Regions from separate parts of the Planococcus massiliensis genome, predicted to be linked through region 2. Evidence: predicted binding sites of a transcription regulator. Region 2 holds the regulator's gene; the other holds the start of a gene.

Region 1 (11,892 bases), 890 kb from region 2:
AATTGATTGAAATCCTTCGAAACGTTCTTCGAAAAATCTTTCGTCACGTTTTTGGAAACATCTTTTGAGAATCTTTTGATCATGTCTTCTGGTCTGAATAATCCACGCTTCCCGCGTTTTTCACGGTATTCATTGCGGCCGTAAGAAGAATCACGAGATGATTCCTGGTTTCCGCCGCCGTCAATCGCTCTCAGCAATTCAACCGCTTCTCTCGCCGTAATCGTACCATTTTCGACCATATCCAATATGCGTTCTTTTTCACTTTGCATGTATTGCGGCCTCCTCTTCGCCGAACTCTTGATCAGCCAGCGCTTTGCTTCTGCTGGCCGAACAAAATCCAAGCTGAATGTTCTACTTATTCATACGTTTACTGACTGGAAAAGTTTCATTTTGCTGCTTTTTTCTTGCTTGTCGCTTTTTTGACTTTCGCATCGGTACGGGCGCGGTCCCGTTCCAAAATCGGGCCAAGGTATTTGCCGGTATAAGATTTCTTTACAGCAGCTATATCTTCCGGGGTACCTGTCGCCAGAATCGTGCCGCCTTTGTCGCCGCCTTCCGGCCCAAGGTCAATAATATGGTCCGCAGTCTTGATGACATCAAGATTATGTTCGATGGTTAAGACCGTGTCGCCATTGTCGACTAAGCGCTGGAGCACGAGAAGGAGCCTTGAAATGTCATCCGCATGGAGCCCCGTCGTCGGTTCATCCAAGATATAGAAGGATTTGCCGTTCGAGCGTTTATGCAGCTCGGAAGCCAGTTTGACCCGCTGCGCTTCGCCTCCGGACAGAGTGGTTGCCGGTTGGCCTAAAGTAATATAGCCCAAGCCGACATCGACGATGGTTTTTAGCTTGCGGTGAATTTTTGGATGGTGCTCGAAAAATTGCGACGCTGCTTCCACCGTCATTTCCAATACGTCGGATATGCTCTTGTCTTTGTATTTCACTTCCAACGTTTCACGGTTATAGCGCTTTCCATGGCAAATTTCACATGGGACATATACATCCGGAAGGAAGTGCATTTCTATTTTTATAATACCATCTCCGCGGCAGGCTTCACAGCGTCCACCCTTGATGTTGAAACTGAACCGCCCTTTTTTATAGCCGCGCACTTTCGCTTCATTCGTTGAGGCATATACGTCGCGAATGTCGTCGAATACGCCGGTATAGGTTGCCGGATTCGACCTTGGGGTACGGCCGATTGGCGACTGGTCGATATCGATGACTTTTTCCAATTCATCGATGCCTTCCAATGATTTATGTTTCCCCGGTTTGATGCGTGCCCGGTTCAAACGGCTTGCCAATGATTTATAGAGAATTTCGTTGACTAGGGTACTTTTACCGGAGCCCGATACACCGGTAACCGCTACAAACAAGCCGAGCGGAATATCAATATCTACATTCTTCAGGTTATTTTCGCTGGCTCCGCGAATGGAAATTTTACGTCCATCCGATTGCCGGCGTTCTGCAGGAATTGGGATGAACTTAGTTCCTTTCAAATACTGGCCAGTCAACGATTTTTTATTCTTCATGACTTTTTCAGGAGTGCCGGCAGCGATCACTTCTCCGCCGTGTACGCCTGCTCCGGGTCCGATATCAATTAAATAATCGGCTGCAAGCATTGTGTCTTCATCATGCTCGACGACAATGAGCGTATTGCCGAGATCGCGCATATCTTTTAACGCTCCGATCAACCGGTCATTGTCCCGCTGATGCAAGCCGATTGACGGTTCGTCCAGGATGTACAAGACGCCGGTCAACCGTGAACCGATTTGTGTAGCGAGGCGAATGCGCTGCGCTTCTCCGCCAGATAGCGTGCCCGATGCACGATTCAGCGTCAAATAATCCAAGCCGACATTGATCAGGAAACTGACGCGTTCCCGGATTTCCCGCACAATCGCGTCGGCAATTTGAGCATCTTTTTCCGAAAGGACCAGCTTTGCAAAAAATTTATCCGCTTCGACAATCGAGAATTCAGAAACGGAACCGATGTGCAGATCATTTACTTTAACTGCAAGCGATTCCGGTTTCAAGCGGTACCCTTTGCAAGTCGGACAAGGCTGTTCGCCCATGTATTTTTCCATTTGTTCCCGAGTCCAGTCAGAAGACGTTTCGCGGAAACGGCGGTCGACGTTCGTCAAGACCCCTTCAAAATGGATATGATTGTCCCGGATTTGGCCGTAGTCATTTTCATAACGGAAGCGGATTTTGTCGTGTCCTGAGCCGTGAAGCAGAATTTGGATATGCTCTTCCGGCAATTCGTTCATCGGAACCGTCATGTCGATCTTATAATGCTTGCATACGGCTTTCAGCATTTGCGGGTAATATTGCGAACTTGTCGGTTTCCAAGGCGCGATGGCATCCTGTTCGAGCGACAAACTCCAATCAGGAATCACCAAATCAGGGTCCACTTCGAGCTTATGGCCAAGCCCGTCGCATTCCGGACAAGCGCCAAAAGGCGAGTTGAATGAAAACATCCGCGGTTCCAATTCACCGATTGAAAATCCGCAGATCGGGCATGCATGATGCTCGCTGAATAAGAGCTCTTCCTCTTCCATGACATCGACCAGCACGCGGCCTTCGCCTAAGCGCAATGCCGCTTCCAACGAATCGCTGAGGCGCGGGGCAATGCCTTCTTTCATGACGATGCGGTCAATGACCACTTCAATCGAATGTTTTTTATTTTTATCAAGATTGATGTCATCATCCAGATCGGTTAAGACGCCATCGATGCGCACCCGTACATATCCCTGCTTTTTAATGTCTTCCAGCATCTTCACATGCGTCCCTTTGCGCCCGGAAACCACTGGCGCTAAAACCTGCATTTTGGTCCGCTCCGGATATTCGAGCAAGCGGTCGACCATTTGTTCAATCGTCTGGGACGAAATTTCAATGCCATGGTTCGGGCAGATCGGTTTGCCGATCCGCGCATACATTAAACGCATATAATCGTAGATTTCAGTTACAGTCGCTACCGTAGACCTCGGATTCTTGCTGGTCGTTTTCTGGTCGATTGAAATGGCCGGCGATAGCCCTTCAATCAAATCAACATCCGGTTTGTCCATCTGCCCTAAAAATTGGCGGGCATAAGAAGACAGCGATTCGACGTAGCGCCGCTGCCCTTCTGCATAAATCGTATCAAAAGCCAATGAAGATTTTCCTGAACCGGAAAGGCCCGTCATCACCACAAGCTGATCGCGCGGGATGGTGACATCAACGTTTTTCAAATTGTGGGCTCTCGCCCCTTTTATACGTATTTCCTGGTTTTTCAAATTCCATCACCCTTCCGCTTTCAATTCAAGCACAGTATCTCGAAGTTCGGCTGCCCGTTCGAAATCGAGGGCTTTTGCCGCTTCTTTCATTTCTGTTTCCAATAACGAAATCAGCTTCAGGCGGTCTTCTTTGTTGAGCTTTTTGCCTGCCGCTGCTTTTGTCACGTATTCTTCGGTTCCTTCCGCTGCGGTCGTCGCCCGGATAACATCGCGGATTTTCTTCTGGATGGTAACCGGCGTGATGCCGTGTTTTTCGTTGTATTCCGCTTGGATGGTTCGGCGTCGAGTCGTTTCCTCAATCGCTTTCGTCATCGAATCGGTCATTTTGTCCGCATACATGATGACGTGGCCGTTCGCGTTCCGGGCTGCCCGGCCCATCGTTTGGATCAATGACCGCTCGGAACGGAGGAAACCTTCCTTGTCTGCATCGAGAATGGTGACGAGCGACACTTCCGGAATATCCAATCCTTCACGAAGCAAGTTGATGCCGACCAGCACATCGTAGACACCCATGCGCAGCTCCCGGATAATTTCAATGCGTTCCAATGTTTTTATCTCGGAATGCAGGTAATTTACTTTCACGCCTGCCTCTTTCAAATAAGCCGTTAAGTCTTCCGACATTTTTTTGGTCAATGTCGTTACGAGTACCCGTTCATCCCGTTCCACACGCTGGCGGATTTCATCCATTAAATCATCGATTTGCCCTTCAATCGGCCGCACTTCGATTGTTGGATCGAGCAAGCCTGTCGGACGGATGATCTGCTCGACCATTTCCGGCGTATGTTCAAGTTCATACGGCCCCGGCGTTGCTGATACGAATACCGCTTGATGGATATGCTCTTCGAATTCATCGAAGGTCAATGGGCGGTTATCCATGGCAGACGGCAAACGGAAACCATGGTCCACAAGCACTTTTTTGCGCGCTTGGTCCCCATTGAACATGCCTCGGACTTGCGGCAATGTAACGTGGCTTTCATCAACGACCAAGAGGAAATCTTCCGGGAAATAATCGATGAGTGTATACGGCTGAGCGCCCGGCGGACGCAAAGTCAAATGGCGGGAATAGTTTTCGATGCCTGAACAGAATCCCATCTCACGCATCATTTCAAGATCGTAGCGCGTCCGCTGCTCTAAGCGCTGCGCCTCCAGCAATTTATCTTCTGCACGCATTTCTTTTAGGCGTTCTTCCAATTCCGCTTCAATATTGGCAATGGCCTTCGTCATTTTTTCTTCACCGGTTACAAAGTGGGATGCCGGATAAATGGCGACGTGTTCGCGCTCGCCGATAATTTCGCCGGTCAACGCATCCACTTCACGGATCCGATCGATTTCATCGCCAAAAAATTCGACACGCAAACAATGTTCGTCACGGGACGCCGGGAAAATTTCCACGACATCTCCGCGCACACGAAAAGTTCCGCGAATGAAATTGATGTCGTTGCGTTCATACTGGACATCAACCAATTTCCGGAGCAGCTGATTGCGTTCGATTTCCATTCCTTTTCGAAGAGAAACCACGAGTTCGCGGTATTCTTTTGGAGATCCGAGCCCGTAGATGCAGGATACCGAGGCAACGACGATGACATCGTCGCGTTCAAACAAAGAGCTTGTGGCAGAGTGCCGCAATTTATCAATTTCGTCGTTGATGCTGGCATCTTTTTCTATATAAGTATCCGATTGCGGAACGTATGCTTCCGGCTGATAGTAATCGTAGTAGCTGACAAAGTATTCGACCGCATTATCCGGAAAGAATTCTTTGAACTCGCTGTAAAGCTGGCCAGCTAATGTTTTGTTGTGGGCCATGATCAAAGTCGGCTTCTTCACTTGCTGAATGACATTGGACATCGTATACGTCTTCCCTGTCCCTGTCGCCCCAAGCAATGTCTGGCAGCGCTTGCCATTGATGATGCCTTTTGTCAGTTCCGCTATGGCTTGCGGTTGATCTCCGCCCGGTTCATAAGGGGCCTGGAGTTTAAATTCCTGTTTCATAGTCAACGTCCTCCCATTATATCGCTCTCTCTATTTTATCATATGCCCTAAAAATCCCCTAACAAAAAGCGAACGTATGTTTTTTTCGTTTTTTCTTTTCCGGCCAACAAAAAAAACCGCTCACAAGGAGCGGTTTTCTCATTTAATCTTCATCACATTGCAGGCTCTGCAACTGTGCGGTATAAGTGGCGAATGATTGACGGTCATTATTGTCCAGGGCTTCATCGATTAGTGTCATGAGCTGAGCTTCTTGCTGCGAGCGGTGAACATGCTTTAGGAATAAATCCAGATAAATATCATTTAGCAGTTTTTCCGCTTCTGTAATCTTCTTTGTTTGAGCCATCGCTTTCATGAAATCAGCATAAGAATAATAGTTTTCCATTCTTCTTCACCCCGAATGCTTTTCATTAGTATACATGAAAGCAATAGGAATAATCAATAACTTTTTTGAAAATTCTAATGAAATAGAAAAAAATTTATATTCCGATTAAATGCGTTGCTAAATTTCCATATTTTATTATAATGTTATATGTATAGTAAATTAAAGGGGTGTTTTATCATGGGTAGAAGGAATCAAAATCCCATATCTTATACGGTGTGCAGCAACACTTACGCTCTTATGCCATACATGAACGGCCACCGCGAGGGCACACGGGTAATTGAAGACCGCAGTGAATTCATAGTGGAAGAATCGGTTTATAAAACGGTCACTTCTTCCTGTTCGTTTTACCGGGGATCTTTGGAAAGCGCAACGCTATATTCCCAGAAGGCCATCCGCGTCAAGCACAAACCGCCGGTCATTATCGGCGAATATTACGGCAATCCCTTGCTCTTCTTCCCGACGCATTCCCCGAAGAACAAAGATTCCGTCTGGTTTAACTTTGATGCTGTGGACCTTGTCGATACCGATGAAAGCGGAAAAGGAAGCATTGTGCATTTGAGCAACGGGGTGACGGTGCCGCTCGACGTCTCGCCCATCGCACTCCGCAACCAGCATTCATTCGCCGGTTCGCTTCGCCGTTATTTTAAAAACGCGCAGCAGGTCCATAAACACCAGATGATCTATTTGACCAAGCGCCGCTATACACCGCGCAAAGAACATCCGCTCGACTGATTGACTTCTTTTAAGCAAAGAGGCAGAGATTCATACCTCGACGATTCGTCAGCCTCTTTTCTACCTGATCGACCCTCTTTCAATCGTCTCCTTCACCTTATGTTTCATTGTAGGCCATCGCTAAATACACCCTCAATAATTCCTCTACCCGATTGCGCAGCCTGACATTCAAATAGCGGCGATGGTCTTCAAATCCGCCATGGTAAAAAACATATTCGGTGAACGTATCATCTCTTTTCCCTCTCATCACTTTCATTTGGCGCTTCCGCATATGGATTTTTGTATCCGTCAGTTCTCTTTGCGCATGTTTGCTCGCGCCTTCTATAAGTTCCAAATAGGGCCGTTTCAGCTTAAAAGAACCTTTTTCGATCAAGGCGCGGTCGCGTTCCAAAATGATCAACACCATCGGCAAATAAATCATGTTTTCAAAATGGGCTACTTCCTCTTGTGAGATCAACGGCATCTGGTCCACCTCCCCAAAAGAGAACATTTGTTCTTATTTTCATTTTACAGCTAAAATGGCAGAAAGCAATAGCCCTTATGTAAAAAAACTGCGCTGCCATTAGCGCAGTTTTTCAAATTGTCGAGAAACTGGTTGGATTGATGCATGTACTTCTGAATTCCGTACTGCGGCGCTATGGACAACGTTTCCACAATAAGCCGCGATCAATCGCTTCGCAGCAGTTTTGCAGAGCATCGAATTTTCAGGCGGATTTTTTCCTTTTCTACCTTTTTCAACACATCAAAAAAACTGCGCTGTCATTAGCGCAGTTTTTTTGATGGTTATTTAATGGAGCGGTATGTCCATAAAGATCCGACGAAAAATGCAGAAGATACCCAAATCAATGCTTCGTGGGAAAACCAGACTGCTACAGAGATGCCGCCAAATGACAAGATCGTGAAGATGCCGGCGAACATGCGGCTCTGCAAATCTCTTTGGTGCTCCCGAATGCGGCCGTCCCGATTTTCCAGGTAATGGCGCATGCGCTCCGGCTCTTCCAAGTAATTGAGCACTTTCTGCGGGAAAACCCGCAGCGGATTGGATGCTTGAATCACCCAGCGCCAGACATCTTCTTTGCCGAACATCCGCTTCCCTTCTTTTTGGGAAGAAGCCCATTCCAGTATGCGCGGACGGGCCAGCGCCAGCAAATCAATGCCAGGATCCAGGACATGCAGCACTCCGACAAAAATCGAAGCCGCTCTTCCGAAAAACGCGAATTCTGCCGGAAGCTGAACCGGCTGCGTCCGGACGATGCCTTGCAGATCTTTCAGCAAGCGTTCGACCACAAAGCTGTCCATCTGCATGAGTTCATTCGATTCATAAGCAGCGACGAGCCGGGCAATCGTATCGGCGAGAAGGGCCCGATCCGCCTGCGGCAAAAGAAAACGCAGCTCTTCCAGTGCATCGAGCACTTCGTCGTAGTTTTTGAAAATGATGCCTTCTGCAATTCTTAGGACCGCTTGTGAATCGGCTTTTGAAATCGTTCCGGTCATCCCAAAATCGATCAAGACAATCGTGCCGTCAGGCTTCAATAAAATATTGCCGCCGTGCGGGTCCGCATGGAATTGTCCTCCGTAGAGCACTTGTTCAAGAAACAGGATGAACAAACGCTCAGACAGCTCATGCCGGTCGAGATTGTGCTTTTCGATAAAGGCCAGATCCGTAATGCGCGCGCCTTCGATCCATTCCATGACGAGGATGCGGCGCGTCGTATATTCATCGAAATAGACAGGAAAACGGACGCCTTCCATTCCCTCAAAACGCTCAGAAAAAGCGCGTCCACTTTGAAGCTCTTGAAGAAAATTCAGTTCGGCTCCAATCGTTTCCGTCATTTCATCGTATAATTGCTTGAAATCCATCTGTTTGGATAGGGGTGTAAATGTCCGCAGAAACCAAATCACGATTCGGATTGCCTGAAAATCAGCGCGCAAAATCCGATCGGTGCCAGGGCGCTGCACTTTGATGGCCACTTCCGTTCCATCTTTTAAAATGCCTTTGTAAACTTCTCCGATAGAAGCAGAAGCAACCGCCTCATTGGATAGGCTCGCCAAATAGCTGGTATGAGGCGAATTCCACTCCTGCTCCAGCACCGAGACAATCTTTTGGCGAGACACGGCTGGCACCCGGTCTGTCAGCCCTTCCAGTTCCACTAAAAATGAAGGCGGCATGATGTCGGCTCGCGTAGATAGGAATTGGCCCAGTTTAATCATTAATCCGCTTAATTTCAAAGCGAGCACTTTGTACTCTTTTGCTTGTTTCGTTACGAGTTTTTCCCATTTTTCCTGCACAAGCGGATTCCAGTTGCCCCGGTGGCGGCGCTGGAAAAGCATCACTTGCGTGTAGAATTTGATTGCCATGAAGACAATGCGGAAAATGCGGATGAATGCGATGCGCGTCATTTGTGAGCCTCCTTCCCTGGCTTCCATTATAGAGTTTGTTAGCGGAATAGTCCAAAAAGTGGTATGTTTTTAAAGGATGGAAAGTTCTTAAAGGGGGATGGAAATGAACACGATTCATTACGAACAACAAGGGAATCTGGCTTTTATTACGCTGAACCGGCCAGAGGCCATGAATGCGTTCAACTACGAGATGCTGACGGAACTTGGACAAGTCGTCGAAGCGATCCGCATTAATCCGGATATCCGGGTCGTAGTGTTTACAGGGGCTGGCGAGAAGGCATTTAGCGTAGGAGCTGATTTGAAAGAACGTAAAACGTTGACCGACCAGCACGTCAAACGCAATATCTTCAAAATCGGGGAAGTTTTTACAACGATTGAAAATTTGCCGCAGCCAACCATCGCCATGATGAACGGCTTTGCATTCGGCGGCGGCATGGAGCTTGCCCTCGCTTGTGATTTCCGCATAATTGCGGATGATACGCTGCTCGGCTTGACGGAAACGAGCCTTGCGATTATCCCGGGAGCTGGCGGCACCCAGCGTTTGCCGCGGCTGATCGGCGAATCGAAAGCGATGGAATTGATCTTGACGGCGCGCCGCTTGAAATCACCGGAAGCGCTTGAATACGGGCTGGTGACCAAAGTGGTGCCGCGCGAAGAGTTGATTGGGGCGACTGCTCAGTTTGCGGATATGATGCTCGCGAACGGCCCAATTGCACTGCAGCAAGCGAAATACGCCATCAAGAACGGTATGAACGCAGATTTGCAGACCGGTTTGAATATCGAACGGAAAGCCTACGAGCTGACGATTCCGACCGAAGACCGCATCGAAGCGTTGATGGCATTCGGCGAAAAGCGCAAACCGGTGTTCAAAGGAAAATAGTAAGAAATGAAAAAAGCCGTGCAGCCTGCACGGCTTTTCTTATTGAAATTTCCCTTCGCGCAAGTAAACTCTTTTATTCCGCAAATAATCTCCCGCATTCCGCAAATAAACCCACGTATTCCGCAAACAACCTTCCGAATCCCGCAAGCAAACTCTCGAATCCCGCAAATAAACCCCGAAACTCCCTAAAAAAGCGGCACCTAACAATTAGGCGCCGCTCACTTTAGACTCTTATAGGTATTTTTCCATCCAGCCGGCAATTTGCTCCAGGCGGATGAAACGGAGATTCGGTTTACCGGTGCGCGATAAGTTATGGTCGGCTTCCGGGAAACGGACGAATTCGGTTTCTTTGCCCATGCTTTTCAGCGTGATGTAGAATTGCTCCGATTGTTCAATCGGGCAGCGGTAATCGTTTTCTGAATGGAGGATCAGCAGCGGCGTTTTGACATTGGCTGCGTATTTCAGCGGCGAATGCTTCCATAGTTTCTCGATATCGCCCATATCGGCGCCGATTTGCCAATCGCTGAAATAATATCCGATATCCGACACTCCGAAGAACGAGATCCAGTTGGAGATGGAGCGCTGCGTCACGGCCGCTTTAAACCGATCCGTATGGCCGACAATCCAGTTGGTCATGAATCCGCCGTAGCTTCCGCCGGTGACGCCCAACCGATCTTGATCGATCCAGCTATGTTCAGCCACCATGTCTTCGAGTGACTTCATGATATCTTCGTAATCCGCCCCGCCGTAATCGCCGCGGACGGTATCCACAAACTCCTGGCTGTAGCCGTGGCTTCCTCTTGGATTGACGTAAAGAACGCCGAAGCCTCTTGCTGCAAGCAACTGCATTTCATGGACAAACGTATTGCCGTACATGGCGTGCGGGCCTCCGTGAATATTCACGACCAGCGGATATTTCTCCCCTTCCGTATAGCCGCGCGGTTTCATCAGCCAGCCGTGCACCGCCCAGTCATTGGCCCCTTTTGCGATAATCGAGGCGGGCTGAATCAATTCCGTTTCTTCGAGATAGGTTTTATTGAACTCTGTCAGGGCTTTGCGTTCACCTGTCGCAATGGTCAACTTATACAATTCCCCGGGATTTACGGGATTGCTGATGGCAGCTACTGCAAATACGCCGTCCCGTGAAATATCGTAGCCGTAAATGTGTTCCATTTCCGGAGATGCCGGGTAGATGGCGCCGTCGAGCGAAGCGAAGTACAAACGGACATCGCCCATAGTCGACACCTGGAAATACAGGTGGTCGTCTTTTGTCCAGACCACTGCCGGGGCAGCGGCGCCTTGCTGATGGTCAGCCACTGTATAATCGCCGATCGGGAAATCCATGCTTTCCGTCAGGCAGAAATAGCCGCCTGCAGCCACGTCGTATACGTAAATTTCTGTATGTGTCGCATTTTCGAAGTTACGAGTGCTTCCCGCAAAGGCGATTTTCGAATCATCAAATGAAAAGGCTGCCCCGCCAAAATAACCGCCTTCATCAATGATCAATGTTTCTTTTTTGGTTTCAACTTCGTATAAATACAATGGTTCTTGGAAGAGGTGATCCACATTTTCTTCCCGTACTACGCTGTAAACAAGGCGGCTGCCGTCATGCGATATGGTCTCCAAACCGAAATGGTAATCGCCTTCTGTGATTTGCTCCACTTCTTTTGTTTCAATGTCGACGATTCCAATTTGGCGATGGACATCTTGCGGCACAAGACCCGCACCGTCCATTTTGTATTTCATGGTCGTGACGAAGACCGGCTCCGGCTTTTTCTTTTCATCTTTTTCTTCTTTATCGGTAAATGTTTTTCCGTCTTTTGCCATGGCATTGATCCAAATTTTCTGATTGCAAGGCGACCAGACAAAACTGTTTACGCCTTTTTCATAATCCGTCAAAGCTTTCGCTTCGCCTCCGGATGACGGGATGACGTATAATTGGTTTTTCTCATCGCGCGTCGATAAAAAGGCGATTTTCGTTCCATCTGCGGACCACGACGGCGAAGAAACGCGTTCTTTTCCGTACGTCCACTGCGTCACTTTTCCGCTTGCCAAATCACTATGGTACAGATGGGCAATATATGTATTTTCTTCTTCATCCATATGGGTCCGGACGAACACGGCTTGCGTTCCATCTGGAGAAATGTGAGGATCGGTCACCGATATTAATTTGGTCAAGTCTTTGATTTCTACTGCTTTTTTCGCCACGTGAAATCCCCCTAGGTAATTATTTCGAAACTC
Region 2 (11,892 bases):
CGAAATCGATTTTAAATACGCAGACGCCATCAAAGCTTGCGACGATATCCAAACATTTAAATTAGTGGTGAAAACGATTGCCCGTAAACATGGCCTGCATGCTACTTTCATGCCAAAACCGCTTTTCGGCGTCAACGGTTCAGGAATGCATATGAACGTTTCGTTGTTTAAAGACAAAGTGAATGCCTTCCTCGATGAAGACGGCGAATTGAAATTGAGCGAAACAGCTTACCAGTTCCTAGCGGGAATTTTAGAGCATGCCCAAGGATTTACAGCTGTTACGAACCCGACGGTCAACTCTTACAAGCGTTTAGTTCCAGGATACGAAGCACCGTGCTACGTGGCTTGGTCTGGCCAAAACCGCAGCCCGTTGATCCGCATCCCAGCTTCCCGCGGCTTGTCGACTCGCGTAGAAGTCCGTTCAGTTGACCCATCGGCGAACCCTTACTTGGCAATGGCAGTTCTTTTGAGTGCGGGCCTTGACGGCATTAAAAAGAAACTGGAAGCACCGAAGCCGGTTGACCGCAATATCTATGCTATGAACAAAAAAGAGCGTGAAGCAGTAGGCATCAAAGATCTTCCGCCGACATTATATGCTGCATTGCAAGAGCTTCAAAATGACGAAGTCATGACAAAAGCTCTTGGAAGCCATATCTTGAACAATTTCGTCGAAGCGAAAGAAATCGAATGGGACATGTTCCGCATCGCTGTGCACCCATGGGAGCGCGAGCAATATCTCAAAATGTATTAATCAGTTCGGCTGCAGGGGCTTTAAAGCTCTTGCAGTTTTTTTATTTTACAAAAGAAGGAGGAAAGGGCAAGCTGCATCCAGAACTTTTTAATAAGGAGGTGAGCTGATGCCTAAATTTGTGATCCAATACTTTTTGGAAAAAGGGCTGGCTGTTGAACGGACAGTTGAAGCCGCTAGCCGTGATCAAATAGCTGATATGGCACTTTCAGAAAAAATTGTCCGTTTTGAAGACAATTTTGAGGAATTGAATCTTTTTAACAAAGAGGACGTAAAGTTAGTGAAGATTAAGAATTACACTGAACCGGTCACCACTTCGCGAAGAGGGGGATAATAAAGCGGGAACTAAGGGTTATAAGCTTAACATTCAGGGTATTAGTAAAATAGGCTTTCTAAATTTAATGATCCGTACTGAGTTTTCTTTGAAAGCGCAAGGAAAATTTTGTGGGGGTGATTAGATGAAAAAAATTCAAGGGATTGAAAATCTTTTAATATACTTGAATTCAAAAGAATGCCCAATGACTGAAGCGCAAATCCGAAATTTGATAACCCTGCGGACAATACCGCACAGCCAGCCTTTTGGCGACATGTTGATATTTGACAAAGATCATATCGACTGGTGGGTAACTGAACAGAGGAACCAACTCAGTAGGTTAACAGAATAGACCGCAATCCACCCGATGCCCAGCCTTGAAAAGTGACTGGCATCGGGGTTTTGCCTTTTCTGTAACTTTTGATGGAGTTATGCGTCTTATTTAGCAGTACGGAAACAATGGAGGAATGGCGAATGCGCTTTTTAAAATATTTTCTTGTATTTGCAATCATTTTGGCGGCGGCAGGCATTGGCGTTTATTATGTCGGCACAAATATCGCTTCGGATAAAATCGTGGAAGAAGCCACGAGCGAACTTGCAGAGAGCGGAAAAATGGATGAAATCAAAACCTATGTAGAAAAAGACCCGCAATTGTCAGGATATATTGAAGAGGCTAAAGAAGCGGAAGGCCGTGATCTGCCTATCAAGACTAAAGGCGAGGCGACTCGTGTATTAATCCAAAAAGTGGGCATCAGTGAATTGAAAACGATGCAGTCGGAAGTGAAAAAAGGCACTATGACCCAGCAGGAAGCGATTCAAAAGCTCGAAACCCAATTAAGCGAAGAAGAGATGCTTGCGCTGAAAGTTCTCGCTTACAAAGAATTATATAAACAGCAATAAGCAGAAGGCTGTGTTAAACTGGTAAAAGAGTTCAAATGACACAGTTTAGGAGGCCTTCATGAAAACATTCCAAGTCGAATTTTATTTTGATCAAGGCAATACCATTGTGCAAAATGTAAAAGGAACCGACCGCGAATCTGCATTGAACAAAATCCCGTCTAATGGCACGTATGAGATGGTCGATGAAGTGACCGGAAAACTTTACCGCATCACCATCAATCTTGTCAAATATATAGTTGTCACTGAAATTTAACGTTTAGGCATCCTTCATTTGAAGGATGCCTTTTCCATGCGGAAATAACTTGAAGGAGTGATTGGAATGATTTATAAAGGGCCGAGTGCATACAATGAGGAAAGCTTTCTGGAAAATTATTTAAAGCGGCGCAACCGGGAGGAAAGCCCGAATAATGCGATTGAAAAACCGATACTGATGGAACTTATCCAGACGGTAAAGGGGCAGGAAGTATTGGACTTAGGATGCGGAGATGCGGCATATGGATTGGATTTGATGGAAATAGGGGCGAGGAGCTACACAGGAATTGAAGGATCAAAGCAGATGGCTGAACTCGCGAAAAAAACAACAGCCGGATCGGGCATTCAAATAATAAACGAATCGCTTGAAGCCGCCGATTTTGGAAATGGCATCTATGATTTGGTGACGTCGCGTTTTGTCGTCCATTATCTTCTTGACATTGAAAGCCTATTTGCAAAAGTCCATGCCTCGCTAAAGGAAAAAGGGCGCTTCATTTTCAGCATTCAGCATCCGCTGACCACCTCTTCTTTCAAAAGCAAAGCGCAAGGAGGCAAAAGAGAAGATTGGATCGTGGATGATTATTTTATCGAAGGTGAACGGAATGAGCCTTGGGTGAGGGAAACGATCCGAAAATACCACTGGACGACCGAACATTACATAACGGCCCTGCTGGCTGCTGGATTTCAGCTTCAAGCGTTGAGAGAAGGAAAACCGGAAAGAAGCCGCTTTGCGACAAAAGAGGAATATGACAGAAGGACGCGCGTCCCTATCATGCTGATCTTTTCCTGTGAAAAATGAACGAGACGAAAAAAAGAGCTGAGAATTTTTTCTCAGCTCTCTTTTTAATGTAGTTGGCGGTATACGCCGACTACTTTTCCTAGAATCGAAACTTGTTCCACGATGATCGGGTCCATCGAAGAGTTTTCAGGCTGTAGGCGGAAAAAGCCTTCTTCTCTGAAAAAGCGCTTTACAGTCGCTTCATCTTCGGCGGTCATCGCCACAACGATGTCTCCGTTGTTTGCGGTCTGCTGCTGTCTGACGACGACATAGTCGCCGTTCAGGATGCCTGCTTCAATCATACTTTCACCCATGATCTCGAGCATGAAAATGTGATCGTCTTCCGTACCATAGGATTGAGGAAGAGGGAAATACTCTTCAACATTTTCTATCGCTGTAATCGGCAATCCTGCTGTTACTTTACCAATTAACGGGACATGAAGCACAGGGCTTTTGTCGATTAATGCATCTTCAGTGCTGATAATTTCAATCGCTCTCGGTTTTGTTGGATCTCGGCGGATCAAGCCTTTGCTTTCAAGCCGCGCTAGATGTCCATGGACAGTCGAACTGGATGCCAAACCAACTGCTTCTCCGATTTCCCGTACGGAAGGCGGATAGCCTTTAGCCCGGACCTCGTCTTTTATAAATGTCAAAATATCTTCCTGCCGTTTTGATACTTTTTTCAACAGTTTCACCTCTTTTTAGTTGTTCAGTATGTTTTCTACCATAAGTATACCAACTTGGGATATGAAATGCAAACATAGGTTCGAATTTATTTGTTGACAAAAACACCTGTTCGCATTAATATAAGAACATATATTCCGAACACACATTCCTAGGAGGCGGTTCACATGACATTCATCCAAAAAAATTCTTATCTTGCAGCATTTTTCCTATTAGTTCTGCTAGTATCTATTTATACGATTTTTTCATACAACAGCAACGAAGCGACAACGAGCCAAGTGGAAGTTAAAGAAGGCGACACGCTATGGACGCTGGCTGAATCGTTCAGCGGCGATATCCCACACCATGAATGGATAGAGGAAATTATGCAGCAAAATGGATTAGAGACCCCAAAAATTGTCGTTGGCCAATCGATTAAGATTCCAAGCGATCAACTTAAGTATGCCCCAGATGAAACTGTTAAGCTGGCAGGTGATGCGGAATGAAAAAATCTGCATTAATTTATTGCCGTGTCAGCACCACGAAAGACACCCAAGAAACTTCGCTAGAACGGCAAGAAGAGGAGCTGCTCAAATTTGCATTTGAGCAGTCCTACAGTGTAGAAGAAATTTTCTCGGACCAGCACAGCGGCTATGAAATGGACCGTGAAGGCTTATTAGAGATGCTCAATTGCATCAAGACCGGCAAATTTGATGCTGTGTTTATCCAAGATGAAACACGATTAGGGAGAGGGCATGCCCGCATTGCGCTCTTGCATGTAATGAAAAAATACGGCGTCGAAGTTTATACATTATCCGACAGAGGCCCCATCGCACTGAACGATATGGATGACATGGTCCTGGAGATTCTCGCGATTGTCGAGGAGTATCAGCGGAAAATACATAATGCCAAGATCAAACGCGGCATGAAGCGTGCGGTCGAAAACGGCTATAAGCCAGAAAAGAACTTGAAAGGGAAAGGAAATCCGGAAGGGCGGGAACGCCTGGATCTCCCAATCGAGCAAATTGTCAGCTTGAAAGAAAACGGTTTAACTTTCCATGAAATCGCTGTGACATTGCAAGGCTTCGGCTACCAGGCGAGCAAAGCGACTGTCCACCGGCGCTATAAAGAATTTGAAAGCCTGAAACAAGGCTAATCTATTGCAGAAACTGCCCTTGTTTTGTACGATATGATAGAAGAAAGGCGGGATTTTATGTTACCACCGGATAAATTAAATCGCATAAATGAATTATCGCGCAAATCGAAAACGGACGGCTTGTCTATCGAAGAAGCGAAAGAACAGTCGCTGCTTCGCCAGGAATATTTGCAGACTTTCCGCAAAACGATGCGCGGCACAATTGAAAATGTAAAAGTCATCGACCCGAACGGCAATGACGTGACGCCGGAAAAGGTCAAAAATATTCGAGAGAATAAGTATTTGAATTAATACTTATTCTCTTTTTTTGTTTTCGATCAAACCACTGGACATTTCACGACATAACTTCGCCCAAATTTCCGATAAACACCGCCGCATGCGGTTTACTAGTTGTATTCTTTTCTATTGTTGACTACACTAGAAAAGGATCTATATTTTTTTGTAGAAGAGAGGATGTTTTTCATGTCAAACCATGCAGATCAACTTGCAGTAACCACGATAAGAACGCTTTCTATTGACGCGATCGAAAAAGCAAACTCTGGTCACCCAGGCTTGCCGATGGGCGCTGCTCCTATGGCTTACTCATTATGGACAAAACATATGAACCATAACCCTAAAAACCCGACTTGGTTCAACCGTGACCGCTTCGTCTTGTCGGCTGGACATGGTTCCATGCTTTTATATAGCTTGCTTCACTTAAGCGGGTATGGCTTGTCATTGGAAGAAATCAAAAACTTCCGCCAGTGGGATTCAAAAACTCCTGGGCACCCGGAATACGGCCATACAGTCGGCGTTGAAGCGACAACTGGACCGCTTGGGCAAGGAATCGGCATGGCGGTCGGCATGGCAATGGCCGAACGCCACTTAGCTGCTACCTACAACAAAGAAAACTTGGACATCGTTGACCATCACACATTCGCTCTTTGCGGAGACGGAGACTTGATGGAAGGGGTTGCGGGTGAAGCCATTTCGCTTGCCGGCCACTTGAAACTGAATAAATTGGTGGTCCTATATGACAGCAATGACATTTCCCTTGATGGCGACCTCGCCATGAGTTTCTCTGAAGATATCAAAAAACGTTTTGAATCATATGGCTGGAATTACTTGCGCGTAGATGACGGCAACGAACTGGACGACCTATCTGCTAAAATTGCAGAAGCAAAAAAATCTTCAGACAAACCGACGCTTATTGAAGTGAAAACGGTCATCGGCTATGGTGCCCCAAATAAATCAGGAAAAGCTGATGCACATGGCTCACCGCTTGGTGAAGACGAAATGAAATTGGCGAAAGAATATTACAAGTGGACATTCGATCAAGATTTCCACGTGCCGGAAGAAGTCTATGAAACGTTCAAACAAGCGACGGAAGAATTAGGCGGAAAAGCCGAGAGCGCTTGGAACGAGTTGTATGCAACGTACGAATCACAATATCCGGAATTGGCTGAGCAATTGCAAAAAGCGATTGCTGGAGAGCTTCCAGAAAACTTTGATGCTGAATTCCCGACATATGAAGTGGGCAAAAAGCAAGCGACTCGCGCTTCATCAGGCGACATGGTCAATGCGATTGCGAAAGCGGTGCCTTCATTCTTCGGTGGAAGTGCGGATTTAGCAGGATCAAACAAAACGAATATTAAAGGCGGCGGCGATTTTGATGCTGAAAATCCAGCTGGACGCAATATCTGGTTCGGTGTGCGTGAATTCGCAATGGGCGCTGCTCTAAACGGTATGGCGCTTCACGGCGGTCTGCATGTATTCGGCGGTACGTTCTTCGTATTCAGCGATTATGTCCGCCCTGCAATCCGTTTGGCTGCATTGATGGGCCTTCCGGTCACATTCGTCTTCACTCACGACAGCGTAGCTGTAGGAGAAGATGGCCCGACGCATGAACCGGTTGAACATTTAGCCTCTCTTCGTGCCATGCCAAACTTGAGCGTTGTCCGCCCGGCTGATGCAAATGAAACGAAAGCTGCGTGGCGTTTAGCGTTGACTGCAAAATCAACGCCGACGCTATTGGTGCTTTCACGCCAAGACTTGCCAGTGCTTGAGAAGAGCGGCGAAATGGCTGAAACAGGCGTTGAAAAAGGGGCATATGTCGTTTCTCCGGCAGAAAACCCGCAAGCGTTGTTGTTGGCGACAGGCTCTGAAGTCAGCTTAGCTGTAGAGGCACAGAAGCAATTAGCGGAAGAAGGCATTTCCGTTTCTGTTGTTTCGATGCCGTCTTGGGACCGTTTCGAAAAACAGGATAAAGAATACAAGCAATCCGTTATTCCAAAAACGGTTAAGAAGCGTTTGGCAATTGAAATGGGGACTTCATTCGGCTGGGAACGATACACAGGCGATGAAGGCGATATTTTAGCCATTGACCATTTTGGCGCAAGCGCTCCAGGAGAACGCATCATGAAGGAATTTGGCTTCACTCCTGAAAATGTGGCAGCCCGCGTTAAACAATTGATCGAAGAATAAGCAGCAAAGAGAAGGGAGCTCTGTCCCTTCTCTTTTTTATCTATTTCTGTGTATAGTCACCACTCCGGATTTATAGTATAATCCATTGTGGTGCACTACTTATTTATGCAACACGAAGGAGGTAACTTGAATGTCTACATGGATTTGGATCGTAATCGTTATCGTGGCTTTGCTCGCCGGTGTTGCGCTTGGCTTTTTCATCGCTCGTCAATACATGATGAAATATTTGCAGGACAACCCGCCGATTAACGAAGAAATGCTGCGAATCATGATGATGCAGATGGGACAAAAACCATCTCAGAAAAAAATCAATCAAATGATGGCTCAAATGAATAAAGCGTCAACAAAACCTGGAAAACCAGCTAAAAAATAAAAAGCGCTCATCGTGAGCGCTTTTTTGTTTGGACGAAATTAATTGCTAGCCGTGCTTATATCCGCTTCAGAAGAGGCCAAGCCAAATTCCGCTAAAAATTCGGCTACTGTTTGTTCATACGCTTCTGGGTTTTTATTGAAGGACTGCGCATGTCCGCCTTGTTCAAAAAACTTCAATTTTTTCTTATCCGGTTTCAAATCATACATTTCCTGTGTCATTGCTGGCAAGATGAAATCGTCTTGCAGGCTATGGATGAACAAAACAGGCTTTTCGATCTGTCCAACCGCTTGTCGCGGCGATACGGTGCTGATGGAATAGCCGTCTCGCAATTTGAGGAACAGGCTGGCCACTCTCAAAGAAAGCGTTGTGCGAAGAGGCGTCGTCGTTCTCATGACATGCAGCAGCTGTTCAGAGATATCCGAAAAGCCGCAGTCGGAAATATAGAAATCGGCCGAGTCTTCCATGCCGGCATATAGGAGCGTTGTCGCGGCGCCCATCGATTCTCCGTGGATGCCAAAAACTACATCATCGCCTGCATGCATCTTCAAAGCTGCCACTACCGCTTTCAAATCCGTTTTTTCATAATGGCCGAAACTGGTCGTTTTCCCGCCGGAATCTCCGTGGCGGCGGTGGTCATAGACGACTGAATTGTAGCCGAGGCGCTCAAACATTCGGGCATATTTAAAAGAATTCACTTTCGATTCCGTTACGCCGTGGCAAATGATAACATAGCGGTTCGTTTGATGCGGCTCCAAAAAAATGGCTTTGATGGGATAGCCGTTTTCGGAATCGATCCATTTCTCGGTTTTATTGGCAGTGGCATACCAATGTTCGTCAATTCGTTTCGAGGTGATTTCGCGTTCTAAGATTAGTTCATCGTCTTTTGTCTTCATGTACATGATGCGGTTCGATAGGGCAATGCCGAAGACCGTTGTCGTCGCTGCTAAGATGCTGGAAACGGCTCCCGTTGCCCATAATAATTTTTTCTTCAAGGCATTGGCTCCTTACGCTCGGTTTTTATAGAGGCTATACATCCCGGTTTGTACGGGAGTGGATATATGGTGTTCAATTTTTTGGACGGCATCGCATAATTGGTCAAGGTCGATGCCGGTGTCGATGCCCATGCGGTGCAGCATATTGACAACGTCTTCGGTTGCCACGTTTCCTGTAGCGCCGGGTGCAAATGGGCATCCCCCAAGCCCGCCAGCCGAACTGTCAAACCGCGTAACGCCGGCATGAAGCGCAGCATAGATGTTCGCTAATGCCATTTTGCGCGTATCGTGGAAATGGGCTGTGATAAGTGTATCCGGAAATGCTTCGGTGATTTTCTTGAACAGTGCATAACTTTCGTTGGGTGCTGCCATGCCGATCGTATCGGCCACACTCAATTCATCCACGCCCCACTCGACGAATTGCCGGCAAAGAGCGAGTGTCGCTTCTGGATCCACGGCTCCTTCAAATGGACAATAGAAGGCAGTAGAAATGCAGGCTCGAACGAAAATGCCGTCTTCTTTCAATTTGGCTACCAGCGGTTCGAGCGCTTTCATGCTTTCGGCAGTTGTTTTGTTGATATTCTTTTTATTGAAAGAATTGGAAACGCCGACAAATACGGCAATGGCTCTTGCTCCGGATTCCAAAGCTGCCTGAATCCCTTTTTCATTTGGCGCTAACACAAACTGGCGGCCTTGTTTTTCGGCGCTTGCCATGATGTCTTTGGCATCTGCCATTTGCGGCACCCATTTCGGCGATACAAAAGAAGTAAGCTCCATTTCCTGGATGCCGGACTTTTGCAGCCCTTCAATAAATTGCAGTTTAAAGTCTGTTGTCACGATGCGCCCTTCATTTTGAAGGCCATCGCGCGGCCCAACCTCGATAATTGTTGCATTTTTTGGTAAACTGAACATAATATCCCCCCTGTTAATCATTGTATCGAGAGGGGGGATAAAAGAGCAACAAGTAAACGCTAACAAGGGGGAAATAATGTGTCACAAGAAATCGTAATTGTCAGCGCCGTCCGTACGGCTATCGGATCGTTCCAAGGGGCATTGAAAGACGTTCCGGCAACTGAACTAGGAGCCATCGTCATTAAAGAAGCTGTTAATAAAGCAGGAATTGCGGCAGATCAAATTTCGGAAGTCATCATGGGCAATGTGCTGCAGGCTGGCCTTGGCCAAAATCCAGCGAGGCAAGCATCGATCAAAGCGGGCTTGCCTGAAACGGTTCCAGCTATGACGATTAATAAAGTCTGTGGATCTGGTTTAAAAGCTGTACATTTAGCTTATCAGGCAATTTATGCAGGGGATGCAGAAATTGTGGTTGCCGGCGGAATGGAAAATATGAGCCAAGCGCCTTACTTATTGCAAAATGCACGAAGCGGCTTTCGGATGGGCGATCAAAAAGTCATCGACAGTATGATCACAGACGGGCTGACTTGTGCATTCAACGATTACCATATGGGCATCACAGCCGAAAATCTGTGCGACCGCTACGGCATTACGCGCGAAGAACAGGATGAATTCTCAGCGCGTTCCCAGGCACGTGCGGCAGCGGCGATCGACGCCGGGCGCTTTGACGACGAAATCGTGCCAGTGGAAATTCCGCAGCGCAAAGGGGATCCGGTCATTTTCAAAACTGACGAATACGTAAAACGCGATTCCACCGCTGAGAAGTTAGGGAAATTGCGTCCAGCCTTCAAGAAAGACGGCAGCGTGACGGCTGGCAATGCATCGGGCATCAATGACGGAGCAGCTGCAGTGGTCGTGATGTCAAAAGCAAAAGCTGAAGAATTAGGGTTAACGCCGCTCGCAGTCATCGCGGCAAATGGAAATGCGGGAGTAGACCCGGCAGTCATGGGCATCGGACCTGTTCAAGCAGTTAAAAATGCATTAAAGAAAGCAGATCTAGCTTTAGCGGATATCGAATTGATTGAAGCGAATGAAGCATTTGCTGCCCAGTCAATTGCAGTGGATCGGGAACTTCAATTTAATCACGAAATATTAAATGTCAATGGCGGTGCAATCGCGCTTGGCCATCCAATCGGCGCCAGTGGTGCGCGGGTTTTTGTCTCCTTGCTTCATGAAATGAAGAAGCGCGATGCGAAAACCGGCCTCGCGACGCTGTGCATCGGCGGCGGGCAAGGCGTTGCAACCATCGTAAAACGTCCTTAAGGAGAGAACAGCATGGCGAAGAAAAGAGAAGAGGCATCAAGCAATTTACCAGAAGATATTTTGGCGAAATTACAGGAAACAAAAAAAGCACTGGTAAAAGAAGAACAGAAACGTGCAGAAGAAAAACACGCGCAGGAACTGTTTGAGCGGAAAGAACGCGAAAAGAATTTATCGTTTGCGGAACTTCTCGAACGGCATGGCGACAAAGGAAATAAATATTAACTTGAATCAGGAACTTTTCGTCCTCCACCGGAGGCGGAAGGTTCTTTTTTCTTGTGCAAAAAAACAAAGTAAAGAAGCGATCGAAAAATCTAGTCAAAACATGAGCAGAATTTCGAGTAAACTTCCAGAACCTGAAATTGAAACGCTTACATTTTAAAAGGATGAAAAAAGTCGAAAAAAATTCACAGAAAAGACTGAGAATTACGAGAAATATGTTACGATGGGGAGAAATAATTTTAGTGGAGATGGTATGGCCTATGACAAAAAGAATGATGGCAGAAAAAGAACGCGAAGTAAAAGTTCCGAAAGTAACGGTGGAAGACATCGTCATTGCCAATCAGGCATTGAAAGATGTAGTTCTTAAAACGCCGCTGCAAAAAAATGAAATCCTCTCAGCCCGGTATGGCTGCAACGTGTTTTTAAAACGGGAAGACCTGCAAGCGGTCCGTTCGTTTAAACTGCGCGGAGCTTATAATTTTATTCAGAGTTTGAGTGACGAAGAGAGACGCCAAGGCGTTGTCTGTGCCAGTGCCGGGAACCATGCACAAGGGGTCGCTTATTCATGCTTCAAATTGGGCATTGAAGGCAAAATCTTCATGCCGTTGACGACCCCTCGCCAAAAAGTTTCCCAAGTGGAGCGGTTTGGCGGCGATAAAGTTTCGGTCGTCTTGATCGGCGATACGTTTGATGATTCCTATGCTTCCGCGATGAACTATTGCACTTCTGAAAACAAAGTGTTTGTCCATCCGTTTGACAATGAGAAAATCATTGCTGGGCAAGGCACGGTAGCGATGGAAATCCTGAATGATATGCAAGCGCCGGTCGATTATTTATTTTGTGCCATCGGCGGCGGCGGT

Evidence for each region. Region 2 encodes LexA, which represses DNA repair genes until DNA is damaged. Its sites were predicted from a motif close to CGAACATATGTTCG; they were not measured.
Region 1: uvrB (excinuclease ABC subunit UvrB) is a predicted target of LexA. The motif match lies at 5,327-5,340, and genes of this name have one in related genera.

Annotation. Positions count from the first base shown of each region.
Region 1 covers NZ_CCXS01000001.1:2,353,681-2,365,572, forward strand. The annotation lists gene BN1080_RS11765 (DUF4097 family beta strand repeat-containing protein) at 1-269, opposite strand, end outside; gene uvrA (excinuclease ABC subunit UvrA) at 386-3,268, opposite strand; gene uvrB (excinuclease ABC subunit UvrB) at 3,275-5,257, opposite strand; gene BN1080_RS11780 (IDEAL domain-containing protein) at 5,400-5,639, opposite strand; gene BN1080_RS11785 (competence protein ComK) at 5,817-6,371, shown strand; gene BN1080_RS11790 (YhjD family protein) at 6,469-6,834, opposite strand; gene BN1080_RS11795 (ABC1 kinase family protein) at 7,155-8,771, opposite strand; gene BN1080_RS11800 (enoyl-CoA hydratase-related protein) at 8,875-9,651, shown strand; gene BN1080_RS11805 (S9 family peptidase) at 9,883-11,859, opposite strand.
Region 2 covers NZ_CCXS01000001.1:1,468,260-1,480,151, forward strand. The annotation lists gene glnA (type I glutamate--ammonia ligase) at 1-751, shown strand, start outside; gene BN1080_RS07040 (hypothetical protein) at 858-1,082, shown strand; gene BN1080_RS07045 (hypothetical protein) at 1,207-1,413, shown strand; gene BN1080_RS07050 (hypothetical protein) at 1,536-1,961, shown strand; gene BN1080_RS07055 (hypothetical protein) at 2,020-2,214, shown strand; gene BN1080_RS07060 (class I SAM-dependent methyltransferase) at 2,281-3,012, shown strand; gene lexA (transcriptional repressor LexA) at 3,057-3,677, opposite strand; gene yneA (cell division suppressor protein YneA) at 3,843-4,160, shown strand; gene BN1080_RS07075 (YneB family resolvase-like protein) at 4,157-4,810, shown strand; gene BN1080_RS07080 (DUF896 domain-containing protein) at 4,868-5,101, shown strand; gene tkt (transketolase) at 5,273-7,273, shown strand; gene BN1080_RS07090 (YneF family protein) at 7,404-7,646, shown strand; gene BN1080_RS07095 (alpha/beta hydrolase) at 7,685-8,638, opposite strand; gene BN1080_RS07100 (hydroxymethylglutaryl-CoA lyase) at 8,651-9,550, opposite strand; gene BN1080_RS07105 (acetyl-CoA C-acetyltransferase) at 9,629-10,813, shown strand; gene BN1080_RS07110 (YqkE family protein) at 10,826-11,035, shown strand; gene ilvA (threonine ammonia-lyase IlvA) at 11,293-11,892, shown strand, end outside.